Regions from separate parts of the Cronobacter condimenti 1330 genome, predicted to be linked through region 2. Evidence: riboswitches for the same ligand, from Rfam matches in the RefSeq annotation. Region 2 holds a riboswitch; each other region holds the start of a gene.
What was found. A riboswitch is a leader RNA that binds a small molecule or an ion and turns the genes downstream of it on or off. The one in region 2 is predicted to bind thiamine pyrophosphate.

Region 1: it holds a riboswitch for thiamine pyrophosphate, as region 2 does, so the genes downstream of both, thiB (thiamine ABC transporter substrate binding subunit) here and thiM (hydroxyethylthiazole kinase) in region 2, are expected to answer to the same signal.
Region 3: it holds a riboswitch for thiamine pyrophosphate, as region 2 does, so the genes downstream of both, thiC (phosphomethylpyrimidine synthase ThiC) here and thiM (hydroxyethylthiazole kinase) in region 2, are expected to answer to the same signal.

The regions. Positions count from the first base shown of each region.
Region 1 is NZ_CP012264.1:772,297-782,431, forward strand. Features, by position in the region: gene AFK62_RS03550 (DedA family protein) at 1-381, shown strand, start outside; gene thiQ (thiamine ABC transporter ATP-binding protein ThiQ) at 375-1,076, opposite strand; gene thiP (thiamine/thiamine pyrophosphate ABC transporter permease ThiP) at 1,060-2,670, opposite strand; gene thiB (thiamine ABC transporter substrate binding subunit) at 2,646-3,629, opposite strand; TPP riboswitch at 3,662-3,763, opposite strand; gene sgrR (HTH-type transcriptional regulator SgrR) at 3,799-5,463, opposite strand; gene sgrT (glucose uptake inhibitor SgrT) at 5,550-5,714, shown strand; gene AFK62_RS03575 (MFS transporter) at 5,835-7,013, shown strand; gene leuD (3-isopropylmalate dehydratase small subunit) at 7,090-7,695, opposite strand; gene leuC (3-isopropylmalate dehydratase large subunit) at 7,706-9,106, opposite strand; gene leuB (3-isopropylmalate dehydrogenase) at 9,109-10,135, opposite strand, start outside.
Region 2 is NZ_CP012264.1:2,793,560-2,803,694, forward strand. Features, by position in the region: gene trhP (prephenate-dependent tRNA uridine(34) hydroxylase TrhP) at 1-78, shown strand, start outside; gene yegS (lipid kinase YegS) at 328-1,227, shown strand; gene fbaB (class I fructose-bisphosphate aldolase) at 1,341-2,393, opposite strand; gene thiD (bifunctional hydroxymethylpyrimidine kinase/phosphomethylpyrimidine kinase) at 2,541-3,341, opposite strand; gene thiM (hydroxyethylthiazole kinase) at 3,328-4,125, opposite strand; TPP riboswitch at 4,159-4,255, opposite strand; gene AFK62_RS12755 (RcnB family protein) at 4,512-4,838, shown strand; gene AFK62_RS12760 (ABC-F family ATP-binding cassette domain-containing protein) at 5,190-6,920, shown strand; gene AFK62_RS12765 (hypothetical protein) at 7,039-7,602, opposite strand; gene AFK62_RS22875 (hypothetical protein) at 7,610-8,149, opposite strand; gene AFK62_RS22880 (hypothetical protein) at 8,440-8,586, opposite strand; gene AFK62_RS12775 (methyl-accepting chemotaxis protein) at 8,690-10,135, opposite strand, start outside.
Region 3 is NZ_CP012264.1:365,417-375,551, reverse strand. Features, by position in the region: gene AFK62_RS01765 (YjaG family protein) at 1-298, opposite strand, end outside; gene nfi (deoxyribonuclease V) at 342-1,013, opposite strand; gene hemE (uroporphyrinogen decarboxylase) at 1,023-2,087, opposite strand; gene nudC (NAD(+) diphosphatase) at 2,128-2,901, opposite strand; gene AFK62_RS01745 (Rsd/AlgQ family anti-sigma factor) at 3,004-3,507, shown strand; TPP riboswitch at 3,560-3,669, shown strand; gene thiC (phosphomethylpyrimidine synthase ThiC) at 3,786-5,687, shown strand; gene thiE (thiamine phosphate synthase) at 5,687-6,319, shown strand; gene AFK62_RS01730 (HesA/MoeB/ThiF family protein) at 6,312-7,061, shown strand; gene thiS (sulfur carrier protein ThiS) at 7,051-7,251, shown strand; gene thiG (thiazole synthase) at 7,253-8,023, shown strand; gene thiH (2-iminoacetate synthase ThiH) at 8,020-9,153, shown strand; gene AFK62_RS01710 (PTS sugar transporter subunit IIB) at 9,467-9,775, shown strand; gene AFK62_RS01705 (PTS lactose/cellobiose transporter subunit IIA) at 9,776-10,093, shown strand.

The DNA.
Region 1 (10,135 bases), 2.0 Mb from region 2:
GGAATGCTGGACTTGCCGGTTCGTAAATTTCTGCTGCCAAACATCATCGGCTGCCTGCTCTGGCCGCCGTTCTACTTTCTGCCAGGTATCCTTGCCGGAGCGGCCATCGACATTCCACCGGAGATGAAAAGCGGCGCGTTTAAGTGGCTGTTAGGCGGCGTGGCGCTGCTGGTCTGGCTCGCCGGGTGGCTGGTCTGGCGCTGGTGGCGCAGCGCTAAAACGGAAGACCGCCTCACTCGTTATCTGCCGCGCGGACGCCTGCACTGGCTGGCGCCCGGCGTTGCGGCAGCGGCAGCAGTGGCGCTGTTTGCTATCCAGAGCCATCCACTGATGCCGGTCTATCGCAGTATTTTGTGGCGCGTGGTGACCGGCGCTCAGTGAGGTGTAATGCCGAGCAGCGCAGAGGCGCTGGCTTCACCGCGCAGGAGTTGCTCGGTGGGGCCGTCCCAGATAATACGGCCTTCCACCACCACCAGACTGCGCGTGGCGATGCGCGCCGCGTCTTCCACGCTGTGCGACACCATTAACAGTGTAGTGCCTTCCTCTGAACACACCTTCTCCAGCAGCGTCAGCATCTCCTGGCGCAGCGCCGGGTCGAGCGCGGAAAACGGCTCGTCGAGCAGCAACACAGGGCGCTTACGCACAAGACAGCGCGCCAACGCCACACGCTGTCGCTGACCGCCGGAAAGCGCCGTCGGCAATCGCTCAAGCAGGTCGCCAATCGCCATGTTCTCGGCAATGGCTCCTACCTGCCGCTTTTGCGGGGCGGTTAACCGCAGGCCGGGCGACAGCCCGAGGCTAATATTCTGGCGCACCGTCAGGTGGTTAAAGAGATTATTTTCCTGAAACAGCATCGAGACCGGATGCGCAGAGGGCGGCGTGTAGGTGTGGTCTTCGCCGTTAAGGCGCAGCGTACCGCTCGCAGGTGTGAGAAAACCGGCAATCAGGTTTAACAGCGTACTTTTGCCTGCGCCGCTTGGCCCCAGCACTGCCACCCGTTCGCCTGCCCGCACATCAAGGGTAAAGCGCATCGGCAGATGGTGATAAAGCCAGGTGAGATCAGTCAGTGTCAGCATGGCGCCCCGGAAGTTTTTCAATCAAGGTGAACAGCAGAAAACAGAGCAGCAGCAGCAGCAGGGCAGTAACGGCCCCGGCGTCGCTGCGGTAGGCGCCGATCTGCTGATAGAGGTAAAAAGGCAGGGTGCGGAAATCCTCATTGCCGAACAGCGCCACGACGCCGAAATCGCCAATCGACAACACACTGGCGAAAGCCATTGCCTGCGCGAGTGGCACCCGCAGCGCGCGCGCCTCTACCAGCCGCAGCCGGTTAATGCCGCGGATCTCAAGCGACGCGCAGAGCGCGCCATAGCGCGCGGCGATATCGCGCATCGGGTTATCCAGCACTTTCAGGGCGTAGGGAATAGCCATCAGCGCATTGGTGAAAATCACCAGGGCGTCGGCGCGTTCCGGCAGCCCGAGGGTCGCGTTCAGCAGCAGGAAAAAGCCGGTCGCCAGCACGATGCCTGGCATCGCGAGGATCATGACGCCGCACAGCTCAAGGCTCTGTCCGGCAAGACGACGGTTTCGCAGGTAAAGCTCGCGGGTGCTCCAGAGCAGCATCATGGTCAAGATGACGCACAACAGGCCCGCACAAAGCGCGATGCGCAGCGACGTCCAGAGCGCGCGCCACAGCGCCGGGTCGGCGAGCGCATGGCGGATGTCGCCGCTCAGGCCGTCTACCAGCACCGCCAGCAGCGGCGGCAACAGAAGCAACAGCGCGGCCATAATCAGCAGCGCGTCGGTAAGCTTACTGCGCCACGAATCTTCCGGATTGCGCCAGCCGCGCACCAGCGTCGCACCGACGGGAATCGCTTTGCTAAGCCGTTGGCTAAGCAGAATAAGCGACAGACAGCAGCCCATCTGAATCAACGCCAGCAGCGCGGCCCGGCCCGGATCGTAGTCGTAGCTCAGCGCCTGATAGATGGCAAGCTCAATGGTGGTGGCTTGCGGCCCGCCGCCGAGCGCCAGCACCGTGGCGAAACTTGCAAAACAGAGCATAAAAATGAGCGCGGCCACCGGTGGGATTTGGCGGCGCAGCCACGGCCACTCCACCAGTCGGAAGAAATTCCAGCCGCGCATGCCAAGCTGTGCGGCCAGCTGGCGCTGCTCGCCGGGAATTTGCGTGAGCGTCTGGTAGAACAGGCGGGTGGCCATCGGCATATTAAAAAAGAGGTGCGCCAGCAAAATGCCCTGTAGCCCGTAAGGCGAGAACGACCATTCAATACCCAGCGCGGCGCAAAGCGCGGCGAGCCAGCCGCTGCGCCCGTAGACGCTGAGCAGGCCGAAAATCGCCACCAGCACCGGCAGGATAAGCGTCATCGCGCACAGGCGCAGCAGCGTGCGCCGCCCCGGAAAGCGACGCCGGTAAAGCGCGCGGGCAAGGGGAATAGCGGGTACCACGGAGATCAGCGCTGAGAGAAACGCCTGCCAGAACGAGAAGCGCACCACATGCCACAGGTAGCTGTCGCTCAGTAGCGCGCGAACCCCGGTCTGCGGCGCGTGTGTCCACAGCGCCGCGAAGGCGGCCAGCGCCACCGCCGCCATCAGCAGGGCGGCGATGAGGCCGGGCCAAAGCCAGCCTGGGATCAGCGGCTCACGGCGCGTTGCCATTCACTCGTCCATTGTGCGCGCTGGGCGGCCACTTCCTCAGCGGTGAATTGCAGCGAGGTTTGTGGTTGGGTCAGCGCGTTAAAGCCCTCCGGCAGCGTGACACGGGCGACCGGATACATCCAGTTGCCAGTCGGGATCGCATTCTGGAACGCGGGCGATACCATAAATTTCAGGAATTTTTCCGCCAGTTCCGGCTGTTTGCTGGCGGCGGTGCGTCCGGCGACTTCCACCTGCAAATAGTGGCCTTCGCTGAAGTTTGCTGCCGCGTAGTTGTCTTTCTTCTCTTCGATGATGTGGTAGGCCGGGGAGGTGGTGTAGCTCAGCACCACATCGGCTTCGCCTTTAAGGAAAAGCCCATAGGCTTCGCTCCAGCCTTTGGTGACGGTGACGGTTTTCGCCGCGAGTTTCTGCCACGCCTGCGGCGTTTTATCGCCATAGACTTTCTGCATCCAGAGCAGTAAGCCAAGCCCTGGCGTGCTGGTGCGCGGATCCTCGTAAATGACGCGCCATTTCTGGTCGCTCTCAACCAACTCTTTCAGGCTTTTCGGCGGGTTCTTCAGCTTGTTTTTGTCATACACAAAAGCGAACCAGCCGTAATCGAACGGCACGAACGTGTCGTTGCTCCAGCCGCCCGGTACGTTGACGTCGCTTGCTGCGACGCCGCTTTTGGCGAAGAGCCCCGTGGCGCTCGCCGCCTGGAGCAGGTTGTTATCAAGCCCCAGCACAACGTCGGCTTTGCTGTTTTTGCCTTCCATACGCAGACGGTTCAACAGCGAGACGCCATCTTCCAGCGCCACGAATTTCAGCTCGCAGCCGCATTCCGCTTCAAAGGCGGTTTTAATTTTCGGGCCAGGGCCCCATTCGGAGGAGAAGGAATCGTAGGTGTAGACGGTCAGGACGGGTTTGGCAAAAGCCGGGACGGCGACCAGCGCCAGCAGCGGAAGTAGTTTTTTTAACACTTTGCACCTTTATCAAATGGGGGCAAAGGATTTTGAGCAGTAGCCTCAAATCCCTTCGCCGGCGTTATCCGGATCAGGTTCGACGGGTATTATCTCAGCGCGCCGGTTTTCCGGCGGCACCCCGTTGAGAACGGCCCATTGTAATGATTTGCGTAATGTTGCGAAAGGGTTACGGCTCGGGTGGGGCAAACCAGGCGGATTTAAAGTCAAACCAGCCGAGCGTGTTCATTCGTACGCCGCGCATGCTGCGCTGACCCTGCAACATCAGCCAATGGTGGATAAGCGGTAAAATGTCTTGGCGCTCCAGCATGGTGCGGCACCACTGCGGCAGATTGAGCGCGCCGGTACGCCAGCGTTGCGCGTCGCCTTGCCAGTCGAGCGGAATGCAGCGCTGGATGAGCGGCACTTCGCACAGATGCGCGAACAGCGAGAAATCGAGCGGCAGCGTGAAGTTGGCGCTGTTAAGCCACAGATCGCTTGTGATGTCGCCCTGATACCACTCTTCATAGCTCACTTCACGCAGTTCCAGCTCGACCTGTTCCTGCGCCAGGATTGCGCGCAGCAACTCGCCGATGACCCGGTTTTCGATATGATCGCCATAGAAGGTGAGCGTGAGGCGCTCAAGCCCAGCGGGTTTCTGCGCCTCAAGAATCTGCGGCGCATGATGCCAGCGCGGCAAAAGGCCGTAAGCCGGGAACCAGATACGCTGATACTGCGGCGCGGCGCGATGCAACAGCCGGGCTGGCGTGAAGAGATGGCTTATCCAGCGGCGTACGTCGGGCATAGCGCCGATACGCGTGCGGGAATCAAACAACAGGTAGTAACAGCCTTCTTCGAGGCGGCTTTCAACGGCTTTCTCTTCGGTCGCCTGCGCCGGGCCTTCGAGCTGTACCGCGCAGCTTAACTCGTCGCCTATCTCCGGCAGCACCCAGAAGTTGACCTCGTCAATCAGTGCGCGATAACCGAAGTAGTCATCAAAGGCATGGATCTTGAGCTGATTGCGATTATTACGTACCACGGCATACGGCCCGGTGCCGACTGGCTGGCTTGCAAAATTCGGCAGATCTGGCCATTCACGCGGCAGGATCATTGCAGGTACGCTGCCAAGCAGCCACGGAAGCCAGTCATCCGGTTCACTCAGGTGGATGTCTAAGGTCCAGGCGGTGGGGGAGACGACCTGCCGGAGGTGCGCATACAGCGGCAGAGCGCAGACGCGTTGCAGCGAGCTGATGACATCCAGCATGTCTAGCTCGCGGCCATGATGAAAATGAATGCCGGGACGCAAGAAAAAGCGCCAGTGAAAGGGGGAAATTTGCTGCCAGTGATGGGCGATATCTGCTTCCAGTTCCCCGTTTTCCTCGTTTATGCGCGTCAGCCCGTTAAAGAGTTGCCGGGCGATGTGGGTTTCGGAACGGCGCAGGGCACTGCCGGGCAGCAGGTTTTGCAGCGGTCGGTAGTAGAGCACACGCAGGATATGGCGTCCCTGACGGAAGCTGCGGCCAAGATGCGAAAGGAGCATCTGGCGCACGGCGGATTTGTCGCCGACGATCTGCACCAGCTGATCGACCCTGTCCTGCTCCAGCAGATCTTCGGCCCGCTGTTGCTGTAAGGCGAGACCGGTATAGAGGAATCGCAGCCTGGAGCGCTTGCCGCGCCCGGCTTCCGCGTCCCAGGTCAGCCAGCCGCGCGCCTGCATGGCATTCAGCAAGGTGCGCATATGACGACGCGAACAGTTCAGCAGGTCGGCCAGTTCGTTAAGCGTGGTTTCCTGCGGCTGGCCGTCGCAGCATTGCCACAGGCGGATGAATTGCTGTTGCAGACGACCTGACGGCATAAAAGGGGAACTCCTGCGGGAAACTCATCAATTTAATATTCCCTATATTACGGCAATACTTCTCTTCGATGAAAGCGGAGGTGCTTATGAAAACGTCGTCAACCGGCAGGTTTTACCTGCGATATTTCAGTGCAATACCGCGTCTCTCTTGCTCATGGCTGGCCCGCCTGAGCAGCCAGACGCCGCAACGGATGCTGGATGATGTTATGCAATGGGAAGCGACTTTCCCTGTGACGTTTAAGCGCCGCTAAGCGGACATCACGTGTAACTGAGTATTGGTGCTTTTCACCCGCCAGCAGTGTGCTACTGCTGGCTTTTTTCGTCTATGATGAACACGTTTCCGCCTGCCCCTACATGAAAGGATGCGCCTGATGCTGTGGTTCCTTACGCCTGCAAGACGTCTCAATCTCGTTTATCTCGCCTTTATGATCGTCGCGTTTATGATGGGCGTAGCGGGCGCGCTCCAGGCGCCGACACTGAGCCTGTTTCTGAGCCGCGAAGTTGGCGTGCCGCCGTTCTGGGTCGGGTTGTTCTATACCGTTAACGCCATCGCAGGGATTGTGGTCAGCCTGCTGCTGGCGAAGCGCTCCGATAGCCGCGGCGACCGACGCAAGCTGATCCTTTTTTGCTGTCTGATGGCGGTTGGAAACTGCGTGCTGTTCGCGTTTAACCGTCACTATCTGACGCTGATTACCGCAGGCGTGATGCTGGCGTCGCTGGCAAACACCGCGATGCCGCAGCTTTTCGCGCTGGCGCGCGAATATGCTGACAATTCTGCCCGCGAGGCGGTGATGTTCAGCTCCATGATGCGCGCGCAGCTGTCGCTCGCGTGGGTTATCGGGCCGCCGCTGTCGTTTATGCTGGCGCTGAATTTGGGCTTTACCGCCATGTTTCTGTTCGCCGGCGGGATCTTTCTTCTAAGCCTTGCGATTATCTTTTTCGCACTGCCGTCTGTTGCGCGTATTGAGCAGCCCGCTGATATGGCGCTGACGCAGGTAAGCGGCTGGAAAGACAAAAATGTGCGAATGCTGTTTATCGCCTCGGTGCTGATGTGGGCATGTAACACGATGTATATCATCGATATGCCGCTGTGGGTGAGTCAGGATTTAGCGCTGCCGGAGAGCCTCGCGGGCGTGCTGATGGGCACCGCGGCCGGGCTTGAGATCCCGGCGATGCTGCTTGCCGGGTTTTACGTGAAGCGCGTCGGTAAAAAGCCGATGATGCTGCTCGCGGTGGGCGCGGGCGTGCTGTTCTACGCGGGGCTGAATCTCTTTCATAGCCGCGAGGCGCTGCTCGGGTTACAACTGTTTAACGCGGTGTTTATCGGGGTTATCGCCGGGATTGGGATGATCTGGTTTCAGGATCTTATGCCTGGACGGGCCGGGTCTGCCACCACACTGTTTAGCAACAGTATCTGGACCGGGGTGATCCTGGCGGGCGTGGTGCAGGGGGCGCTGGTCGAAAGCGCCGGGCATTACGCGGTATATCCGGTGATCGCCGCAGTGGCGCTGGTGGCGCTGTGGTTAACGAGCCGCGTGAAGGATGTATAAAAGCTGGCGTGAGGAAGAGTAAGAGAGGGCGGGTCAGCAACGCGTACCCGCCCAGGCGTCAGAGAAGCCGTAAAACTTACCCCATAAACGCCGGCTGATTTTTCTCATACGCGGCGATAGCGTCGTCGTGCTGCAACGTCAGGCCAATACTGTCCAGCCCGTTTAACATGCAGTGACGACGGAAGGCATCAATGCTGAAGCTGTAAGACTTATCGCCCGCTTTAACTTCCTGCGCCTGCAGATCCACTTCAAAACGGATGCCCGGGTTTGCCTTCACCAGTGCGAACAGTTCATCAACCTCTTCATCGCTGAGTTTTACGGGCAGCAACTGATTATTAAAGCTGTTGCCGTAGAAAATGTCGGCGAAGCTTGGGGCGATCACCACTTTGAAACCGTAATCGGTCAGCGCCCACGGCGCGTGCTCGCGCGAGGAGCCGCAGCCAAAGTTCTCTCGCGCCAGCAGGATCGATGCGCCCTGATATTGCGGGAAGTTCAGCACAAATTCCGGGTTCGGCACCTGGCCTTTGTCATCCAGAAAGCGCCAGTCGTTAAAGAGGTGTGCCCCAAAGCCGGTGCGGGTGACCTTTTGCAGAAACTGTTTTGGGATAATCGCATCGGTATCTACGTTTGCCGCATCCAGCGGAACCACCAGACCGGTGTGTTGGGTAAATTTCTCTGCCATGGTGTTCCCCTTATTTCAGGCTACGGATATCGGCGAAACGGCCGGTAACGGCGGCGGCGGCGGCCATCGCCGGGCTAACCAGATGCGTGCGCCCGCCGCGGCCCTGGCGGCCTTCAAAGTTACGGTTGCTGGTGGACGCACAGCGCTCGCCCGGGTTCAGGCGGTCGTTGTTCATCGCAAGGCACATAGAGCAGCCCGGCAGACGCCATTCAAAACCCGCCTCAATGAAAATCTTGTCCAGCCCTTCGGCTTCGGCCTGCGCTTTCACCGGCCCGGAGCCCGGCACGACCAGCGCCTGAACGCCCGGCGCCACTTTACGACCGCGGGCGATGTCTGCCGCCGCACGCAAATCTTCAATACGCGAGTTCGTACAAGAGCCAATAAACACTTTATCGATAGCCACATCGGTCAGCGGCACGCCCGGTTTCAGGCCCATGTAGGCCAGCGCTTTTTCAGCGGAGGCGCGCTCGACCGGATCGGCGAAAGATGCCGGGTCGGGGATGGCATCGCTAACCGAAATAACCTGCCCTGGGTTGGTGCCCCAGGTCACCTGCGGAGCAATCTCTTCGGCATTCAGCGTGACGACGGCGTCAAACTGCGCGCCGTCGTCAGTTTTCAGGGTTTTCCAGTACGCTACCGCGTCATCAAAATCCTGGCCTTTCGGCGCGTGCAGGCGGCCTTTGACGTAATTAAAAGTGGTTTCGTCCGGCGCAACCAGGCCCGCTTTGGCGCCCATTTCAATCGCCATGTTGCACAGCGTCATGCGGCCTTCCATGCTGAGCGCGCGGATAGCGTCGCCGCAGAATTCCACCACATAACCGGTACCGCCAGCGCTCCCGGTTTTCCCGATGATCGCAAGCACAATATCTTTAGCGGTAATGCCCGGTGCGGCGTTGCCTTTGACTTCGATTTTCATGGTTTTGGCACGGCCCTGCTTGAGGGTTTGCGTCGCCAGCACGTGTTCGACTTCCGAGGTGCCGATACCAAACGCCAGCGCGCCAAACGCACCGTGGGTAGCGGTATGGGAGTCGCCGCAGACGATGGTCATGCCCGGCAGCGTAATGCCCTGTTCCGGCCCCATCACATGCACGATGCCCTGATACGGGTGATTTAAATCGTACAGCTCCACGCCAAACTCGTTGCAGTTCTTAATCAGCTCCTGCATCTGGATGCGGGCCATTTCGCCGGACGCATTGATGTCTTTGGTTTGGGTAGAGACGTTGTGGTCCATTGTCGCGAAGGTTTTACGCGGCTGGCGGACCGGGCGGCCATGCGCACGCAAGCCATCGAAGGCCTGCGGGGAGGTCACTTCATGCACCAGATGACGGTCGATATAGAGCAGCGGCGTTTCGTTCGGCGCTTCAAACACCACGTGAGCGTCAAACAGCTTCTGGTATAAGGTCTTTGCCATGGTTACACCCCTTCGGCCACATAGCGGGCAATGATATCGCCCATTTCATCGGTGCTGACAGCCTGACCGCCGCGGGCCAGGTCGCCGGTACGTACGCCTTCTTCCAGCGCGCGGTTAATCGCCGCTTCAATCGCTGTCGCCGCGTCGTCAGCTTCCAGGCTGTAGCGCAGCAGCAACGAGAGCGACAGGATCTGCGCAATCGGGTTAGCAATGTTTTTTCCCGCAATATCTGGCGCCGAGCCGCCTGCCGGCTCATACAGGCCAAAACCCTGTTCGTTGAGGCTTGCTGACGGCAGCATTCCCATCGAGCCTGTGATCATCGCGCATTCATCAGAGAGAATATCGCCAAAGAGATTCGAGCAGAGCAGTACGTCAAACTGCGAAGGGTCTTTAATCAGCTGCATGGTCGCGTTATCGATATACATATGCGCCAGCTCGACATCCGGATATTCCTGGCCGATTTCATTAACGATTTCACGCCATAACAGCGACGTTTGCAGCACGTTCGCTTTATCGACAGAAGTGACTTTATTACGGCGTTTCCGTGCTGATTCAAACGCGATGCGGGCGATACGCTCTATCTCGAAACGGTGGTAGATCTCGGTATCGTACGCTTTTTCATGCATACCGCTGCCGTCGCGGCCTTTCGGCTGACCGAAGTAAATCCCGCCGGTCAGCTCGCGCACGCAAAGGATATCGAACCCGTTGGCGGCGATATCCGCACGCAGCGGGCAAAACTCTTCCAGACCGGCATAGAGCTTCGCCGGACGCAGATTGCTGAAGAGCTTAAAGTGTTTACGCAGCGGCAACAGCGCGCCGCGCTCCGGCTGCTGTGCCGGGGGCAGGTTTTCCCATTTCGGGCCGCCGACCGAGCCGAACAGAATGGCGTCCGCCTGCTCACAGCCTTCGACCGTCGCCTGCGGCAGCGGATTGCCGTGACGGTCAATGGCGATACCGCCAACGTCATAGTGGCTGGTGGTGATACGCATATCAAAACGGCCACGAACTGCATCCAGTACTTTCAGGGCT
Region 2 (10,135 bases):
GAGGATCTCTCACTGGAATACGCGCTGTTGATGCGTAATTTCACTGGACAGACCACGAGAAATCCACACGGTAAATAATTTATAAGGGTTATTTTTACCGCGCGAATGGATCTTCGAATGGGATCACAAACGGTTATGTTTAAAGTGGTTATTATTCCAGGCGCTGAAAAACATAATCCATAAATGCCAGTTGTACCAGGAACCACCTCCTTCAGCCTGCGTAAACTCCCTTACGCAGGCTTATTTTTTTGTCCTTTCAGCCAGTTCTTAAGCGACTCGCCAGACTCTGCGATAAACTCTGTGAATGCGTATTCACAGGAGTAGATCATGTCTCGTTCCCCCGGTTCGTTTCTGATTTTAAATGGTAAAAGCGCGGATAATGACGTGCTGCGCGGCAGCATAAAATTGCTGCGGGACCAGGGCCACCCGCTGGATGTGCGCGTGACCTGGGAAAATGGCGACGCGGCGCGTTATGTGAAAGAGGCGGCAGAAAGTGGCGCGCAAACGGTGATCGCAGCAGGCGGCGACGGGACCATTAACGAAGTGGCGGCGGCGCTGGTATGCGTACCCGCGGAAAAACGTCCGACGCTCGGTCTGCTGCCGCTCGGCACCGCGAACGATTTTGCGACCAGCGCGGGCGTGCCGGACGATATCGAACTGGCGCTGAAACTGGCGGTAGAAGGCCGCGCCGTACCGATAGACATTGCGCAGGTGAATGACAAAGCCTGGTTTATTAATATGGCGACGGGCGGTTTCGGCACGCGCATCACCACCGAAACGCCAGAACGGTTGAAGGCGGCGCTCGGTGGCGTGTCGTATCTGATCCACGGCCTGATGCGCATGGACGCCCTGAAGGCGGACCGCTGCGACATCCGCGGCGAGCATTTCCACTGGCAGGGCGACGCGCTGGTGATTGGCATCGGCAATGGCAGACAGGCAGGCGGCGGGCAGGAACTGTGTCCGGATGCGCTGATTAACGACGGGCTATTACACCTGCGGATTTTTACCGGTGAAGAACTGCTCCCCGCACTCTTCACCACGCTGACGCAGCCGGAAGAGAGCCCCAATATTATCGACGGCGCCTCGGCGTGGTTTGAGATAACCGCGCCGCACGAGATTACCTTTAACCTTGACGGCGAGCCGCTGAGCGGCAGGCAGTTCCGTATCGAAATCCGCCCCGGCGCGTTGCACTGCCGCCTGCCGCCGGATTGCCCGCTACTGAAATAAAGGGTGTGCGGGACGTACGGCGGGTGGTGCTAACGCATACCCCCGTATCCCCTTTCTCTTTACAAAAAAACGCGCCCGCAGGCGCGTTTTTTACAGGCTGACGTCAACTGTTATCAGGCGATGGTTACACGTTTATCCAGATAAACGTCTTGCACCGCATTTATCAACTTCACGCCGTCGGCCATCGTTTTCTTAAACGCCTTACGGCCCAGGATAAGCCCCATGCCGCCTGCGCGTTTGTTAATCACGGCGGTACGCACCGCGTCGGTCAGATCCGCTTCGCCACCGGACGCGCCGCCAGAGTTAATCAGCCCTGCGCGCCCCATATAGCAGTTCGCCAGCTGATAACGCACCAGGTCAATCGGGTTATCGGTAGTCAACGTGCTGTAAACGCGCTCATCGGTATAGCCAAACTTCAGCGCCGTATAGCCGCCGTTATTTTCCGCCATCTTCTGCTTCACGATATCCGCGCCGATGGTGGCTGCCAGATGGTTCGCCTGCCCGGTCAGGTCGGCGCTGGAGTGGTAATCCACGCCATCTTTCTTAAAGTGGCTGTTGCGCAGGTAGGCCCACAGTACCGTCACCATGCCAAGCTCATGCGCGCGCTCAAACGCCGCAGAGATCTCTTCAATCTGGCGACGGGACTCTTCAGATCCAAAATAGATGGTCGCCCCGACGGCCACCGCGCCCATATTGAACGCCTGCTCGACGCTGGCGTACAGGGTCTGATCGTACTGGGTCGGGTAGCTCAGGGTTTCGTTGTGGTTAATCTTCACCAGAAACGGAATGCGGTGTGCGTAGCGGCGCGACACCGAGGCCAGAACGCCATAAGTCGAGGCCACGCAGTTGCAGCCCGCTTCAATTGCCAGCTCGATAATATTTTTAGGATCGAAGTACATTGGATTGGCGGCGAACGACGCGCCTGCCGAATGCTCAACGCCCTGGTCAACCGGCAGAATGGAAAGATACCCCGTGCCCGCAAGACGCCCGGTGTTATAGAGGGTCTGCATATTTCGCAGTACTGCCGGAGGGCGATTATTATCCACCATCACGCGATCGACATAATCGGGTCCTGGCAGGTAGAGCTGGTCGGAGGAAATGGTCGTACAGCGGTGCTGTAACAGACTATCGGCATCATTGCCGAGCAACTGCACTATATCAGTCATCATACGCTCCCGTAATTGTCGGCGGACGGTGGCCCGCCGGACGAAAAGATTCCTTACCCGCCCATTAACTGGGCAGTCTAAGCGTGGACCTGTTTAGCACAGATTGCCAGACCCGAGCGCATTTTCAGCTAATTCTGCTGGCTCGCTTCACCACCATGCATGAAAATGATGAACCGGCCCGATCCCCTCGCCCACCTCCAGACTATCTGCCTGTTGCAGCGCCTGCGTAAGCCAGGCTTTTGCGGCGTTCACAGTCTGCACCCAGTCGTCGTGCCGTGGGCGTAAGGCCGCGAGCGCGCTGGAAAGCGTACAACCCGTGCCATGCGTATTTTTGGTCGCAACGCGCGTAGCCGTAAAGCGCGTCGCCCCGTCGCGGGTGAAAAGCCAGTCCGGGCTTTCGTCATCAATCAGATGCCCGCCTTTCATCAACACCGCCTCGCAGCCAAGCGCGAGCAACGCCTCGCCCTGCTGGCGCATTTCCGCTTCGCTGCGGGCATGCGACGTTTCAAGCAGTGCCGCAGCCTCTGGCAGGTTTGGCGTGATGATCGCCACCTGTGGCAGCAGATGTTCACGCAGGGCGCGCACCGCCGACGGACTTAACAGCGGATCGCCGCTTTTCGCGAGCATCACGGTATCCAGCACAATATTGCGCACCCGGTAATGAGCGAGCCGCTCGGCCACCGCTTCGACAATGTCCGTTTCTGCCAGCATGCCGATTTTCGTGGTATCGATGCGTACATCGCTTAATACGGAATCGAGCTGGGCGGCGACAAAGGACGGCTCAATGCGGTAAACCGACTGTACGCCGCGGGTGTTCTGCGCCACCAGCGCGGTGATAACCGATGTGCCGTACGCACCTAACGCCGAGAAGGTTTTAAGATCGGCCTGAATGCCTGCGCCGCCGCTTGGGTCAGTACCGGCGATGGTAAGCGCATTAATGCGTTTCATGGCGACCTCCGCAAGCTTGAACGTGCAGGCTATCAAGCAAGGCGGTGGCGAAACTACCCGGCCCGTGCGAGGCCGCAAGCGCCGCTTCGCCCGCGCGTTTCATTAACCAGCAGGCGGCCGCGACATTCTGCAGGCGGTCGCCCGCAAGCGCGCTGCAGGCGGCGACAACAGCAGACAGCGCGCAACCGGTGCCCACGACGCGCGTTAACATGGCGGTGCCGCCGTGCACGGCAACCGTACGTTCACCATCGGTAATGAAATCCACCTCGCCGGTCACGGCGACAATCGCGCCACTCCGGCGTGCGAGGGTTATCGCGGCCTCGCGGGCCAGATGCGTGCTTTCGGTTGAGTCAACGCCGCGCCCACCGGTGCTCTCGCCCGCCAGCGCCCGGATTTCTGAGGCATTCGCGCGGATGGCGGCGGGTTTGCGCGCCAGCAGTTCGTGTGCAAAGGAGGTTCGTAACGTCAGCGCGCCAACTGCGACTGGATCGAGCGTCCAGGGTTTACCCGCCGCGCAGGCGCTATCGATAGCCGCGCGCATCGCCTGCTGCTGCGGGCGTGTCAACGTCCCAAGATTAATCAACAGAGCATCCGCGATTGCCGCAAACTCGGCGGCTTCCTCGGCGTCCACCACCATCGCGGGTGAGGCACCAAGTGCTAACAGAACATTCGCGGTAACATTTTGCACGACATCATTGGTGATACAGTGCACCAGTGGCGCGTGACGACGAAGTTGGGTGACAACAGGCGCGGCATGGGTGCCGCAAAGCAGGTCGGAAGACATGGTTCTCTCCTGCCAGGCGCGAAGACGGGATACCGGACAGGCATCTGACTTCCCTACGCTGGCATTATCCAGATCAGGTAATACGGGTATTTCTCAGCCCATCAGAGATGGGGCACCCCGAGTCATGTGAATCACGCCCCAGCCGGATAAAACAGCCAGGCGGATTCTGCTCCAGGATAATGCCAGCGGCGCGTCTGGCATACAAGGTATTAATTATCCCGCAAGCGCCCTGACTGTGCCGTCGTAATCCCGCCCTGCGCTGATTGCTATCCGCTTCATTTTTTTATACATAATTAACCTTGCCCGACCGTGTATGGCGCTGGAATGATAGCGGCCTGGCGGTAACAAAAATCAAGGGGCGCTGCGCGCTCACATGTGGAGAAGGTATGTTGAAAACCAGAATGATCGTAGCGGGAGTGCTGTTGATGTCGGTGGCCTCTGCATTCGCCGCGGACGCCGTAAAACCCAAAACCATCGATAGCTATGAAGTGAAGGAGTTTATCTCCGATTCGCACAAATTCACTATCGGGGACGTAGTGCCGGATCTCTACCGCACCGAGGAATACAATATTAAGCAGTGGCAGATCCGCAATCTGCCTGCGCCGGAAGCGGGCACCCACTGGACCTATATGGGCGGCTACTATGTGCTTATCACCGACGCCGAAGGCAAAGTCGTTCGCGCCATGAACGGCGATATCTTCTATCACCGCTGACCGTTGCGCCTGAAGCCCCCGGGGTTTCAGGCTTCTTTCCCCTTCTCGCCTTAATCCCACAGACTGCACACATCTAAATGTTGGGAGTGGCGAAAAAACGTCCCCCTCGGTACACTCGCTGTACCCATAAACCTGATAAATATAAAGGAGGACTCTTATGCTGTGCTGTGAATTGTTTGACTATTCACATCATTTTGGCGATCGCCAGAGCTCAGGCATTACCGGTTTCGTGCTGCGATAACTGGACCCTGAGCGAAGATCCCATCACATAATCCCTTCTCCAGGGCTTACCAGATTATCGTCAGCGATGTTTGACGAGGCATTCTCTTGCCTGAACATTCTGAGTAAGCGATGAGCACATTATTGACTGCGCATTCTCTGCGTATTGACTCCCCGTTCGGCCCCGTGCTGAGCAATGTTTCTTTTACCCTGAAAAAAGGCGACCGCATCGGGCTTATCGGCCATAACGGCTGCGGCAAAAGTACACTCCTGAAAGCACTGGACGGCACCCTGTCACCGGCGGAAGGCGTCGTCACGCGCGCGGCACGCTGTCTGCTGGCGCGCGTGGAGCAGCACCTGCCTGAAGAACTGCATCACCAGACACTGCTCGGCGCGCTGCTGGCGCGCCTGCCGGAGGCCGAGCGCGAAAGCCGCGCATGGCAGGCGCAGGCACTGCTGGCGAGCATGGGTTTTGGCGAAGCCGTCTGGACGCTAACGGCAGGTTCGCTAAGCGGCGGCCAGCACACGCGTCTGCTGCTGGCGCGCGCGTTGATCCTCACGCCCGACTTGCTGTTGCTCGACGAGCCGGGCAACCATCTCGACCTGCCAACCCTCCTGTGGCTGGAGCAGTTCCTCTTGCGCTGGAACGGCAGCCTCGTGCTGGTCTCCCACGACAGCGCGCTGCTGGACAGCGTCACCAACCGCACCTGGGTGCTGCGTGACGGCGAGTTGCAGGCATTCGATCTCCCCTGCACTGCCGCCCGTGCTGCGCTTGCAGCGCGCGATGAAACCGACGCCCTGCGCCGCAAAGCGGAGCAAAAAGAGATAGACCGCGTGACGGCCAGCGCCAAACGGCTCGCCACATGGGGCCAGGTGTATGACAACGAGGATCTGGCGCGCAAAGCGAAGCAAATGGAAAAGCAGGTGGCGCGTCTTAAGGAAGAACAAACCGAGCTGGCCCAGGGCAGCCGCTGGCGGCTGACCCTGACCGGTGACGCGCTGACGGCAGACCGTCTGCTTGAGATGGAAAACCTGGCGGTCAGCGCCGCGCCCGGTTCGCCCACGCTCTTTACCCTGCCGCTTGCACGCCTGAAAAGCGGTGACCGCGTGGCGTTGCTTGGCCATAACGGCTGCGGTAAATCGTCACTGCTGCGCCTGCTGTGGCGGCAGTGGCAGAGGCAAACGGCGCAGCCTGGCATCACCTTTCATCCGCGCGTGTCGCCTGGCTATTACGATCAGTCGCTGCGTCAACTCCCTGATGGCGCCACGCTGCTGGAGGCGCTGGAACCGTTCTCGCCTGAGCTACAAACGCGTAAGCTTGCGCTTATCAGCGCCGGTTTTCCGTGGGCACGACACGGGCAACACGTACAAACGCTCAGCGGCGGCGAGCGCTCTCGCCTGCTTTTTGTCGGGCTGTCGCTCGCGCGTTATTCGCTGCTGATGCTCGACGAGCCGACCAACCATCTGGATATGGAAGGCAAAGAGGCGCTGGCGCAGACCCTGCAAACCTTCGAAGGCGGGCTGCTTCTGGTGACGCACGACAGAACGCTGATGGAGGCAAGCTGCAACCGCTTCTGGCTCGTGGAGGGTGGCGTTCTCAGCGAATGGCATAACCTGGAAGCGTTGCTGGCGCGACTGCGCGAAGCGCCTGCGGCGGCCACATCAGCGGCCTCTGCCAGTGAGAGCCCGGCCCCGCAAGCGACCGCGCCTGAGCATGAAACCCATCTGCTGGAACGGCTGGTGGCGCTTGAGACCCGGCTTAACGCCGATCTCGAACGCAAGCCGCGCCATCAGAAACCGGCCTTACAGGCGCAGTGGCGGGAGGAGATAGCACATATCAGCGCCGCGCTGGGGCTGGAATAAACCAAAAAGCCGCCCTGACAGGCGGCTTTTTTACGTAACGCAATAGTGTCCTGAAATATTCAGGGAGCTACAGCCTCTATGACTTTATTTTGTTGAACCGATGTGTTCGCGAAGAGGCCTACTTACGCACGATGCGATTATGCAGACCAAGCGCAATGGTTTTAACGAAGGATTCGCTATTAACACAACGCACGCCAAATACTATTAATATGATTCCCAACAGTGCCCCAAAAACATTCCAGTACCCGTCACTGCCTGAGCTATAAAGGGTCAGCATAACGCGAATAAAGAAAATCAGGTTAACCAGCACAGCAAGCGAAATGAGTCCCAGATAAAGCTGCAATGCACGTAAATATCCCCTTGCGACCCACATCATAGCCGGAATGATAAGCAGGCAAAAAAGAAGATTGGTTATCAGGACACCAATAATAAATGCGGGATCCGGCAACGCCAGGCTATCAGAAACTGCCACCCAAAGATTAACTTGCGGAATGGCAAAACTAATCACTGACAGCACCATACTGAAAATTAACGGCAAACCAAAACTGCGCCAACCGACTGGCAAACTGACTTTTTCTTTAAGTTGCTTTTTGAGCAACTCAGGTGCGTCTGATCCTGTGGTTTTAATCCCATTCTCGACAAAGCGAGCCAGTTCAAAACTTCTTTTTAAATAATTAAACATCCCTAATCTAACGACTCCCTGCCAGTGAAAACGACTGGATAAGACCAATAACAAACTGGCCGGTTTTTGGTAAGTTTTGCGGATTCCTGATGGTTCCCGAGACAGCGCTCCCTGCAAAAGCAGATGCATTATTGAATGCTTTAATTAATTCATATTGCAAGCTTTTTTGTATAGCTTCTGTGGGGTATCGAACTGGATAAGCGCCAGCTTTAATGAGAGCTTTTATCCCGTCATTAGAGATGCCTGGATTTCTGTTACGTATGATTTCAATCGTTATACGTTTACGTTCATGTCGACTTAATGTCCTGAACCAATCAAGTGCCTTTGCCGAAGAGCCTGCTTTCATTGCCATATAGGCCTTAATTGTACTTTTAAGAGCGACACTCGCACCAGCAATGGAAATGACATCTAACGCAGTCATCGTAGAGGCATACCATTCCTGAGAATCTAACCAGGCGACATTTTCTTCGTAACCATAACCCATAGCGAATAAGCGACCAACGCCTACCGCGCACTGGAAACCTGTAGCTACTGTTCCCGCAGTCATAATGCCCGCAATGATACCTGTTGCTCCTGCCGTAAAAGGAATGACTAGTGTTGCACTGACAGCGATAAATGCGGTCGCAACTAACGCACCACAAGATATGGCCGTCGAAGTTATTTCCGTTGTCAGTGAGGGTGCCTGCAGTGGTTTTGTTATCGCTCTTGCTACATTCTGAGGGAATGTATCATTTACCTTTGTAACGATAACGTGGCTAACCGTAGCTTGATTGGGTGTCGCGATACGTCGTGAGGGCCTTACAAGCCAGTCACTTATTCCGTTGGAATATATGATGCCTACATTGCTGAAGTCATGCGTACGATCCAGTTCTTTTGCAAGCGCATCAAAATTGAAATCAATGGCTCCCGGCCCGCCCCACGTAAGGGGTTATCAAAACGGGGGAGATTATCAGGCGTGTTCATTCCTGTTAAATAGTCTGACATGTCATTTCCTTCTGAACCTGTTCAAGATTCAGCAAGGCTATAAATTTATAAAACCAAAAAGCCGCCCTGACAGGCGGCTTTTTTATAGCGTATACGCAGACGATCAGGCCGAGAGGCGGAACTTCTGCACGGTGCTTTGCAGCTCTTCGGTCTGGCGCTCCAGCGCGGCGGCGGCGGCGGAAACCTGCTCCACCAGCGAGGCGTTCTGCTGGGTGACCGTATCCATCTGAGTGATGGCAAGCCCGACCTGCGAAATGCCTTTGCTCTGCTCTTCCGAGGCGGAGGCTATCTGTTTGATGATGCTGCTGACGTTTGACACGCCACGATAAATTTCAGCCATGGAATCACCCGCCGCATTCACCAGCTCGGATCCCCTGTCGATACGCTCGACCGATTCGGTTATCAGCGTTTCGATTTCGCGCGCGGCTTCGGCGCTGCGGCTTGCGAGGTTGCGCACTTCGCCTGCCACTACCGCGAAGCCACGGCCCTGTTCGCCTGCTCGTGCAGCTTCCACCGCGGCGTTCAGCGCCAGAATGTTAGTCTGGAATGCAATGCTGTTGATGACGCTTGTGATATCAGCGATTTTCTTCGAACTGCCGGAAATGCCCTGCATCGTCGCGATGACATCCTGCGCAAGCTTCCCACCCTGACCGGCGTTTTCCGAAGCGGCATGCGCCAGCTCGCTCGCCTGACGGGCGTTTTCAGCATTCAGACGTACGGTGGAGGTCAGCTCTTCCATACTGGCGGCGGTCTGCTCCAGCGCCGCAGCCTGCTCTTCGGTACGCGACGAGAGATCGTTGTTGCCTGCCGAGATTTCAGACGCGCCGCGCCAGATATTTTCACTGCCGTGGCGGATGGCGCTGACGGCCTCGCGCAGCTGATCCTGCATCGCGGTCAGCAGCGGCACCAGTTTACCGACACAGTTGCGGCCAAACGGCTCAACCGGCTGGCTGAGATCGCCACCAGCAATCAGAGTGAAATGGTTGCGGATTTTCTCAAGCGGCTTGACCAGCAGCGCCACCAGATAGCGGTCGGTCAACAGCAGCAGCATCAGGCCAATGATGACCGCGATAATAATCACCGTTTTGGTGGCGGTGGTCATCGCATCGACGCTTTCACGCGTGGCGTCGAGCTTGCTGCCCGCTGCGGCGTTGAATTTCTCAGCGCTTGCGCCAAACGCGCGGCTGAACGCCGGGGTCACCTTGCCCGCATGGGCGCGGTACGCCTCGGGGGTGCCCTCACGCGCCAGCTTCATCTGCGGAATCACGCCTTCGTTCAGCAGCTTTTGCCAGTCGGTAATCACTTGCTGTGAAACGGCCGGATCCAGCGGGCCTGGCGAGAGTTTTTTAAACTGGTCCAGCTGGCGTGACATGCTGTCGAGCGCCTGCTGGACGGATTCGAGCGATTTGGCGTCCGGCGTGCCATTTTCCATGGCGCGGGTCAGACGGGTGACAAAGCGGAAATACTGGTCGTTACCTTTGCTGAGCACGGTCATCTGTGACACCAGCTGGCGGTCCACGCGGTTGCCATCGGCCATCGCCGAAAGCGA
Region 3 (10,135 bases), 1.9 Mb from region 2:
ACGCCACGCAGGCGTCAATGGCCGGATACACGCCATACAGGTCATAATCTTCTGCCACGGGAATCGCCTCTTCGAGCTTTTCGAGCTGGTTGTCGAAATTCACTTTGGCATCTTTTACCGTCAGCGTTTCCCAGACCAGATCGAGAATGCGGCGGTAAAGCTGCGCATCACCGAAACCGGTCTGCTGGCAAAACATGGCGTAATTCGGGTACATGCGCTCGCACAGCGAGGCCATAAACGTCACATGCTGCCAGGCTTCCAGCTTTTCCAGCCGCAGGTGAATAGGGTTTTGTAACATAGTGGCGTCTCACAAACCGATAATGAGCGGCAGTGTACCTGAATCACCCCTGAATTTCCTGCCATCGTAGAAAGGCAGGCCGACCCGATGCGACCGCATCCGCCCAGCGCGTCGGTTCTGGCAGGCGGTAGCCTTTCGTGCAACGCTGCACCCAGCCCAGCGCGGTATCAATGCTGACCCTGTGCCCTGTGGAGACAAACAGCGGGTTACAGCGCGCCTTGCTGCGCCATACCCATGCCAGCTGCTCGCCTTTATCCATCAGCGGTGCGACAGCACCCGGTTCATCGGAGAGCGGCTCAAACTTACCGCAGAGCCGTTTTTTCGCAACGCCAATGGTTGGCACATCTACCAGCATACCGAAGTGGCTGGCCACGCCGAGACGACGTGGATGCGAAATACCGTGCCCGTCGACAAAGAGTAAATCCGGCTTTCTGGAGAGCATTTCCCAGGCGGCAAGCAGCGCCGGGTATTCGCGAAAGGACAGAAAGCCGGGAATATACGGCATGGTGGTAGGAATACGCGCTACCTGATACTCCAGCAGTTCCAGTGAGGGATATTTCAGTAGCACCATGGCCGCTCGCGTCACTTCGCCGCCCTGTTCAAACCCGACATCCGCCCCGCCGATAATTGTCGGCGGATCCTCATTTAACCGGTCCTCCCGGACCACATTTGAGGCCAGTTCGATTTGTTGTGCGCGTAGCGTCGCGAGATCCATAGTTTCTCCTTACTGATGATAAGGCGCCGATAAGCGGTGAACCGCCTCGACGAAGGCCCCCGCATGTTCCGGAGGCACATCCTGATGAATACCATGCCCCAGATTGAACACATGGCCTTCACCGTGGCCGAAACCAGCAAGTATAGACGCCACTTCTTCTTCGATACGGGCAGGAGATGCGTAAAGCATCGACGGATCCATGTTGCCCTGCAGCGCCACCTTGTGACCCACACGACGGCGCGCATCCGCGATATCCGTTGTCCAGTCGAGGCCCAGCGCGTCGCAACCGGTGTCCGCTATCGCCTCCAGCCACTGACCGCCGCCTTTAGTAAAGAGCGTCACCGGCACGCGACGACCTTCGTTTTCACGCAGTAATCCGTCGACGATCTTATGCATGTAATAGAGCGAAAATTGCTGATAGTCGCGCCCGGTCAACACACCGCCCCATGTATCAAAAATCATCACCGACTGCGCACCCGCGCGGATCTGCGCGTTCAGGTACAGCGTGACGCTTTGCGCAAGCTTATCGAGCAGCAGATGCAGCGTCTGTGGTTCGGCGTACATCATTTTCTTAATAACGGTAAACGCCTTGCTGCTGCCGCCTTCAACCATGTACGTTGCAAGCGTCCAGGGGCTTCCGGAAAAACCAATCAGCGGCACCTCGCCTTTGAGTTCGCGACGAATGGTACGCACCGCGTTCATCACATAGCCAAGCTCCTGCTCCGGGTCCGGCACCGGCAGTTTTTCGACATCCGCTTTGCCCGTAATCGGCGAGGTAAAACGCGGGCCTTCGCCTGCTTCAAAATAGAGTCCCAGCCCCATCGCATCCGGAATCGTCAGAATGTCCGAAAACAGGATCGCCGCATCAAGCGGATAACGGCGCAGCGGCTGTAGCGTCACTTCGCACGCCAGCTCAGCGTTTTTGCAAAGTGACATAAAATCGCCCGCCTGCGCGCGAGTGGCCTTATATTCCGGCAGATAGCGCCCCGCCTGCCTCATCATCCACACCGGCGTGACATCTACAGGCTGGCGTTGCAGGGCACGCAGGTAACGATCGTTTTTCAGTTCGGTCATTTTTCTTATTCCTCAAGCGTCAGGGCGCCATTGTATCACGTCATTCGTAGTCTGCCCGGCAGCGCGCCACCGTATCTTCTATCAGGCGGCGCGCCACGGTGCCTGGCGCGGGCAACAACGGCAACTGGTCATAGCGGTACCAGCCAGCGTCGATAAGCTCTTTCGGGTCGATGTTAATTTCGCCGCTGTCATACTCTGCGGTAAAGGCGGTCATCAGCGACTGCGGGAACGGCCACGGCTGGGAGGTCACGTAGCGCAGGTTTTTTACACGAATGCTGCTCTCTTCCATCACCTCGCGCGCGACCGCCTGCTCAAGCGTCTCGCCCACTTCGACAAACCCGGCCAGCACGGTGTAAACGCCGTTGCGGTGACGCGCATGCTGCGCCAGCAAAATTTTATCGTCACGGCGGATTGCGACGATAATGCACGGCGCGATTTGCGGATAGTAGCGTTCGCGGCAGTGTCCGCAGAGCATCGCCCATTCCGTTTTGCTCGGATGCATCTCATGCCCGCAGTAGCCGCAATATTTATGCGAGCGGTAAAACTCGGCGAGCTGCACTCCGCGACCGGCAAGCTGAAACAGCCCGGCCTCCTGATCGATGAGCTGTCGTACCGAGCCCATCTCCTCGTCACGCTTTTGCAACACCAACCATACCGGCGCGTCTTCCCAGGTGCCGATTTGGAGCGCTTTTTCGCCCACAAGACCAAAATCCGCCGCATGGCCGTAAGGTAATTCTGCTTTTGGCAGCCATAATTTCTGTTCTTGGCTGACTATCCACCAGCCATGGTCTAAATTTTCTAGTGTACGTTCCATAATTGATTGCACTACCTCTGCGTCACTGGCACGTTATTAACATTGTTCTTACATATTTTGGGTCATTTGCGTTTTTACATCTTATATCTCATGGAGTCGATCATGCTAAACCAGCTAAAAAGTCTGACGGAACGCGTTGGTGGGAGTAATGAGTTAGTTGATCGTTGGCTTGGTGCCCGCAACCATCTGTTAGTCACCTATTACAAGATGGTCGGCATCAAGCCCGGCAAGGAGCCGATGACTACGCTGAATGAACAAGCGCTGGACGATTTTTGCCACTGCCTGGTGGATTATCTTTCCGCCGGTCATTTCAATATTTACGAACGTGTCATCAGCGAAATGGAAGGCACCAGCCCGCTGGTCGCCGCCACGCAAATCTATCCTCAGCTGGAATCTAACACCCAGCAGATCATGGATTTCTACGATACCCATCTGGAAAGCGCCATTGATCACGATAACTGCCTGGAGTTTCAGGAAGCGCTTTCCGGTATCGGCGAGGCGCTTGCCGCCCGTTTCGCGCTGGAAGATAAGCTTATCCTGCTGGCGTATGACCATAACCTTAGCGAAAGCGCTAATGACGAAGCAGGCCTTGCCCGTCCGGCTTGAGTTCGGCGGCATTAACGAGTAATTTACCTTTACCCCCGCGGTTGACGCGGGGTTTATCTTGTCGGAGTGCCTAGCGCGTAAGCACAGGCTGAGACCGTTAATTCGGGATCCGCGGAACCTGATCAGGTTAAGACCTGCGAAGGGAACAAGAGTAATTCTATTTTGCCCCGCTCAGGGTGCTTTTCATCCCTGAATCTGCCAGCACGGGCGCGGGCGCATCGCCATTACTCCTCCGTTGTTCTGACAAGCCACTTCCTGACTGATGACTGGAATGCGCTATGTCTGTATCAAACAAACCTGGCCGTCGCGAACAACGCGCCGCCGCACAACACTTTATCGACACGCTGGAAGGCACTGCTTTCCCGAATTCTCATCGCATTTATCTCACCGGCTCGCGCGACGATATTCGCGTACCAATGCGAGAAATCCGCCTGAGCCCGACGCTTGCGGGTGGCACAAAAGACGATCCTCGTTATGAGCCGAACGAACCTGTACCCGTCTACGACACCTCCGGCCCTTACGGCGATCCGGCGGTACGCATCGACGTGCGCGAAGGACTCGAAAAAATGCGCAGCGGCTGGATAGCGGCACGCAACGATACCGAGACCCTCAGCGCGCGCAGCTCGGCTTACACCCGGGAACGACTGGCCGACGACGGGCTGGACGACCTGCGCTTTCACGGCCTGCTGACGCCGAAACGCGCAAAAGCGGGTCAGCGCGTCACGCAATTGCATTACGCTCGCCAGGGCATCGTGACCCCGGAAATGGAATTTATCGCTATCCGCGAAAACATGGGCCGTGAGCGCATCCGCGGTGCCGTGCTGCGCCAGCAGCATCCGGGCGAAGGCTTCGGTGCGCGCCTGCCGGGTAACATCACGCCAGAATTTGTACGTGACGAAGTGGCAGCCGGACGCGCCATTATTCCGGCCAACATCAACCACCCGGAATCGGAGCCGATGATCATCGGGCGCAACTTCCTGGTGAAGGTGAACGCCAATATCGGCAACTCTGCCGTTACCTCATCCATTGAAGAAGAAGTCGAAAAACTGGTCTGGGCTACTCGCTGGGGCGCCGACACGGTGATGGACCTTTCCACCGGGCGTTACATCCATGAAACCCGTGAATGGATCCTGCGCAATAGCCCGGTGCCGATCGGCACAGTGCCGATCTACCAGGCGCTGGAGAAGGCCAACGGGATCGCCGAAGATCTCAGCTGGGAAATGTTCCGCGACACGCTGCTTGAGCAGGCGGAACAGGGCGTCGATTACTTCACCATCCACGCAGGCGTACTGCTGCGCTACGTGCCGATGACCGCAAAACGCCTGACGGGCATCGTCTCGCGCGGCGGTTCTATCATGGCGAAATGGTGCCTGTCACATCACAAAGAAAACTTCCTCTACGAGCATTTCCGCGAGATTTGTGAAATCTGCGCGGCCTATGATGTCTCGCTGTCGCTTGGCGATGGCCTGCGCCCCGGCTCTATTCAGGACGCAAACGACGAGGCGCAATTCGCTGAGCTCCACACGCTTGGCGAGCTGACAAAAATCGCCTGGGAATATGACGTACAGGTGATGATTGAAGGCCCAGGACATGTGCCGATGCAGATGATCCGCCGCAACATGACCGAAGAGCTGGAACACTGCCATGAAGCGCCGTTCTATACGCTTGGTCCGCTGACCACCGACATCGCGCCCGGTTACGACCATTTCACGTCCGGGATTGGCGCAGCCATGATCGGCTGGTTCGGCTGTGCCATGCTCTGCTACGTGACGCCAAAAGAGCACCTCGGCCTGCCGAATAAAGAGGATGTTAAACAAGGGCTCATTACCTACAAAATCGCGGCCCACGCCGCCGATCTTGCCAAAGGCCATCCGGGCGCGCAGATCCGCGATAACGCCATGTCTAAAGCGCGCTTCGAATTCCGCTGGGAAGATCAGTTCAACCTGGCGCTTGATCCTTTCACCGCGCGCGCCTATCACGACGAAACGCTGCCGCAGGAATCCGGCAAAGTGGCACATTTCTGCTCCATGTGTGGCCCCAAATTCTGCTCAATGAAAATCACCCAGGAAGTCCGCGACTACGCCGCGAAGCAAGCCATCGACGCCGGTATGGCGGACATGTCCACCAGCTTCCGCGCCCGCGGCGGCGACATCTACCTGCGTCAGGAGGAGGTGGAATAATGGAACCGCTTTTCGCCCCTGTACCGCGCCGCCTCGGGCTTTATCCGGTCGTGGACAGCGTCGACTGGATTGCGCGTCTGCTGGAGGCGGGCGTGCGCACAATCCAGCTGCGCATCAAAGATAAAACGGATGAGGACGTCGAGGAGGACGTGCGCGCCGCCATTGATCTCGCCCGCCGTTACGACGCCCGACTCTTTATCAATGATTACTGGCGCCTGGCCATTACGCATCAGGCGTACGGCGTTCACCTTGGTCAGGAAGATCTGGAAACCGCAGACCTTGAGGCGATCCGCGCCGCTGGTCTGCGGCTTGGCGTCTCCACCCACGATGATATGGAAATCGACGTGGCGCTGGCGGTGCGCCCGTCTTATATCGCACTCGGCCATGTCTTTCCCACGCAAACGAAACAGATGCCCTCTGCGCCGCAGGGGCTGACGCAACTGGCTGCACACGTGAAGCGGCTCGGTGATTATCCGACCGTCGCTATCGGCGGCATTAGCCTCGCCCGCGCGCCGGCGGTACTGGAAACCGGCGTCGGCAGCATCGCGGTGGTGAGCGCTATCACCCATGCGCCAGACTGGCGCGCCGCCACGCAGCAGTTACTGGAACTGGCGGGGGTGGGTGATGAATGACGTGGACTTTATGCGCTATAGCCGCCAGCTGCTGCTGGAGGATATCGCCATCGACGGCCAGCAAAAGCTGCTTTCAAGCCGTGCTTTAATTATCGGCCTCGGCGGGCTTGGCTCCCCCGCCGCGCTTTATCTGGCGGGCGCAGGGGTGGGCACGTTGTGGCTTGCAGATGACGACGCGGTACACCTCAGTAATCTCCAGCGTCAGATCCTGTTTGGCATGAACGATATTGAGCAGTCGAAATCACTGGCGGCGGTGCGGCGTTTGAAAGCGCTTAACCCCGCCATTGACACCGTGGCGCTGAACCAGCGGCTGGAAGGCGACGCGCTGCGCGAGGCCGTCGCGGGCGTCGATGTCGTGCTCGACTGCAGCGATAACATGACCACCCGGCAGGCCATTAACGCCGCCTGCGTGGCGCACGGCACGCCGCTCATCACGGCCAGCGCCGTCGGCATGGGCGGGCAGATAGCGACGTTCGCTCCCCCTTTCGATTACGGCTGCTACCGCTGTCTGTGGCCCGACGACAGCGAGCCGGAACGCAACTGCCGCACCGCAGGTGTACTCGGCCCGGTCGTGGGTCTGATGGGCACGCTACAGGCGCTGGAAGCCATCAAGCTATTGTGCGGCGTGCTGCCTCACGCCAGCGAGTTACGCCTCTTCGACGCGCGCGCCAACCACTGGCGCACGCTGACCTTACAGCGGGCACCAGGCTGTCCGGTATGCGGAGGCGGTCATGCGCATTGAGTTAAATGAGGAATCGATGCAGTGCGAGGACGGCTTAAGCGCAGCACAACTGCTGGAGCAGTTAACGCTCGACAAGCCCGGCACGGCGCTCGCGGTCAACCAGACCATTCTCCCGCGTCGTCAGTGGCCGGATTATACCCTGCAGGAAGGCGACAGCCTGCTGCTGTTTCAGGTTATTGCAGGAGGCTGAGATGTTACGTATTGCAGATAAAAGTTTTCAATCACGCCTGTTTACCGGCACTGGTAAGTTCGCCTCGTCCTCGCTGATGCTTGAGGCGATACGTGAAAGCGGCAGCGAGCTGGCGACGCTTGCGATGAAGCGCGTGGATCTGATGCGCCGCGATGACGCACTGCTGGGGCCGTTGCAGGCTTCTGGCGTCGCCCTGTTGCCGAACACGTCCGGCGCCAAAACCGCTGACGAGGCAATTTTCGCCGCGCAGCTCGCCCGCGAGGCGCTGGGCACCCACTGGGTCAAGCTTGAGATCCACCCCGATGCCCGCTGGCTGCTGCCGGACCCGATAGAAACGCTGCGGGCGGCGGAAAAGCTCGTCGCGCAAGGGTTTGTGGTGCTGCCCTACTGCGGCGCTGACCCGGTACTTTGCAAGCGTCTTGAAGAAGCGGGCTGCGCGGCGGTAATGCCGCTGGGTGCGCCGATTGGTTCTAATCAGGGGCTGCAGACACGAGCCTTGCTGGAGATAATCATCGCGCAGTCAACGGTGCCGGTCGTCGTCGATGCGGGCATTGGTGCACCAAGCCATGCAGCCGAAGCGCTGGAAATGGGCGCCGACGCGGTCCTGGTGAATACCGCCATTGCTGTCGCCCGCGATCCGGTGGCGATGGCGCGGGCATTCCGTCAGGCCGTTGAGGCCGGACGAACCGGATATGAAGCCGGGCTCGGCGCCCGATCGGTTCAGGCGCAAGCCACCAGCCCGCTAACCGGTTTTCTGGAGGCGCTGTCATGAAGACCTTTACCGACCACTGGCGCACGCTGGACTGGGACGATATCCGGCTGCGCATCCACAGCAAAACCGCGCGCGATGTAGAACGCGCACTGACGGCCTCCCATCCCGACCGCGACGATATGATGGCGCTGCTCTCCCCGGCCGCGCAGGGTTATCTGGAACCGCTGGCCCAGCGCGCGCAGCACCTCACCCGACAACGCTTCGGCAACACGGTGAGTTTTTATCTCCCGCTCTATCTCTCCAATCTGTGCGCTAATGAGTGCACCTATTGCGGTTTTTCCATGAGCAACCGCATCAAGCGCAAAACGCTGGATGATAAAGAGATAGCACGCGAGTGTGCGGCCATTAAAGCGCTGGGTTTTGAGCATCTGCTGCTGGTGACGGGCGAACATCAGAATAAAGTAGGTATGGATTATTTTCGACGCCATTTCCCGGCGATTCGCCGCCAGTTCGCTTCACTGCAAATGGAAGTACAACCGCTGTCGCAGGCGGAGTATGCCGAGCTAAAAACGCTTGGTCTTGATGGCGTACTCGTTTATCAGGAGACCTACCACGAAGCGGTATATGCGAAGCATCATCTGCGCGGCAATAAGCAGGATTTCTTCTGGCGGCTGGAGACGCCGGACAGGCTTGGACGCGCTGGGATCGATCGCATCGGGCTTGGCGCGCTGACGGGGCTATCAGACTGCTGGCGCACCGACAATTACATGGTGGCTGAGCATCTGCTCTGGCTGCAACAGCATTACTGGCAGAGCCGTTATTCGGTGTCATTTCCACGGCTGCGACCCTGCGCAGGCGGTATACAGCCCGCCTCGGTAATGGATGAGCGTCAGCTTGTGCAACTCATTTGCGCGTTTCGCCTGCTCGCTCCCGAAGCGGAGTTGTCGCTCTCGACCCGAGAATCCCCGCATTTTCGCGACAACGTCGTGCCGATCGCCATCAACACCGTCAGTGCGTTTTCCCGCACTCAACCTGGCGGCTACGCCGATGGACACGCCGAGCTTGAACAGTTCGCGCCACATGATGCACGCCGTCCGGAAGACGTGGCAGCCAGCCTCATGCAGCGCGGTCTTCAACCCGTGTGGAAAGACTGGGATGGATTTCTGGGAAGATCATCGCAAACGCCCTGAAACCTAACGCAAACTGCGCGATATCTTTCGGCATGTTGCGCAAACCGCGCGATTGCCGTTTGAATGAATACAGGCGCGCTTTTACTCTGCTCCTGCCGGTCCGGGATGATCGGCCGGGGCGGCTCCTGATGCTCTCTCTTCGCCGCCCCGCCTCTCAACGAGAGGGTGATAGCAAAAGAAACGCGCTTTGGTAACCGGTTTCCGTTTTTGCGGCTTTCTTTGTGATGGGTAACACACAAATACATCAAAGCGGTTGTTGGGACAGGAGGTGGGCGATAAATATCAATGAAACAACAGTCACAGAGAGCGGATTATGAAAAATATCGTTTTATGCTGTGCCGCTGGTATGTCCACCAGCATGCTGGTTCAACGAATGAAAGATGCTGCCCAGAAAAAGGGCGTCGAGGTGGATATTAAGGCCGTTCCGGTCGCGGAGTTTAAAGATATTATCGGCACCGCCGACATCGTGCTGCTTGGCCCGCAGGTCAAATATGAACAGCCTAAGTTTCAGGAAATTGCCGATCCGCTGGGCAAGACCGTTGCCGTTATCGACATGATGGATTACGGCATGATGAAAGGCGATGTGGTGCTGGATAAAGCCCTCAAAATGCTGGAGCAATAAATGGAAGATTTAGAGTCAATTATCATGGAGCTGCTGGTGAATGCCGGTAGCGCGCGCAGCCAGGCGCTGACTGCTCTTCAGCTGGCTCGTAAAGGGGACTTTGACGCCGCCGAAAAAGCGATGGAAGAATCCCACGAATTCGTAAAGCATGCGCATAAAATCCAGACGCAGCTTATCGGGCTCGACGAAGGCAGCGGCAAACTGCCGGTTAATTTGATTACGGTTCACTCTCAGGATCACCTGATGAACGCGATGGTGATTCAGGATCTGGCAGGCGACCTGATTGAGCTTTATCGCCGCCTGCCGCTGGTTAAATAGGGCGCGTTCAAAACCCTGCAAGATAGCCCGGCGCCGCCGGGC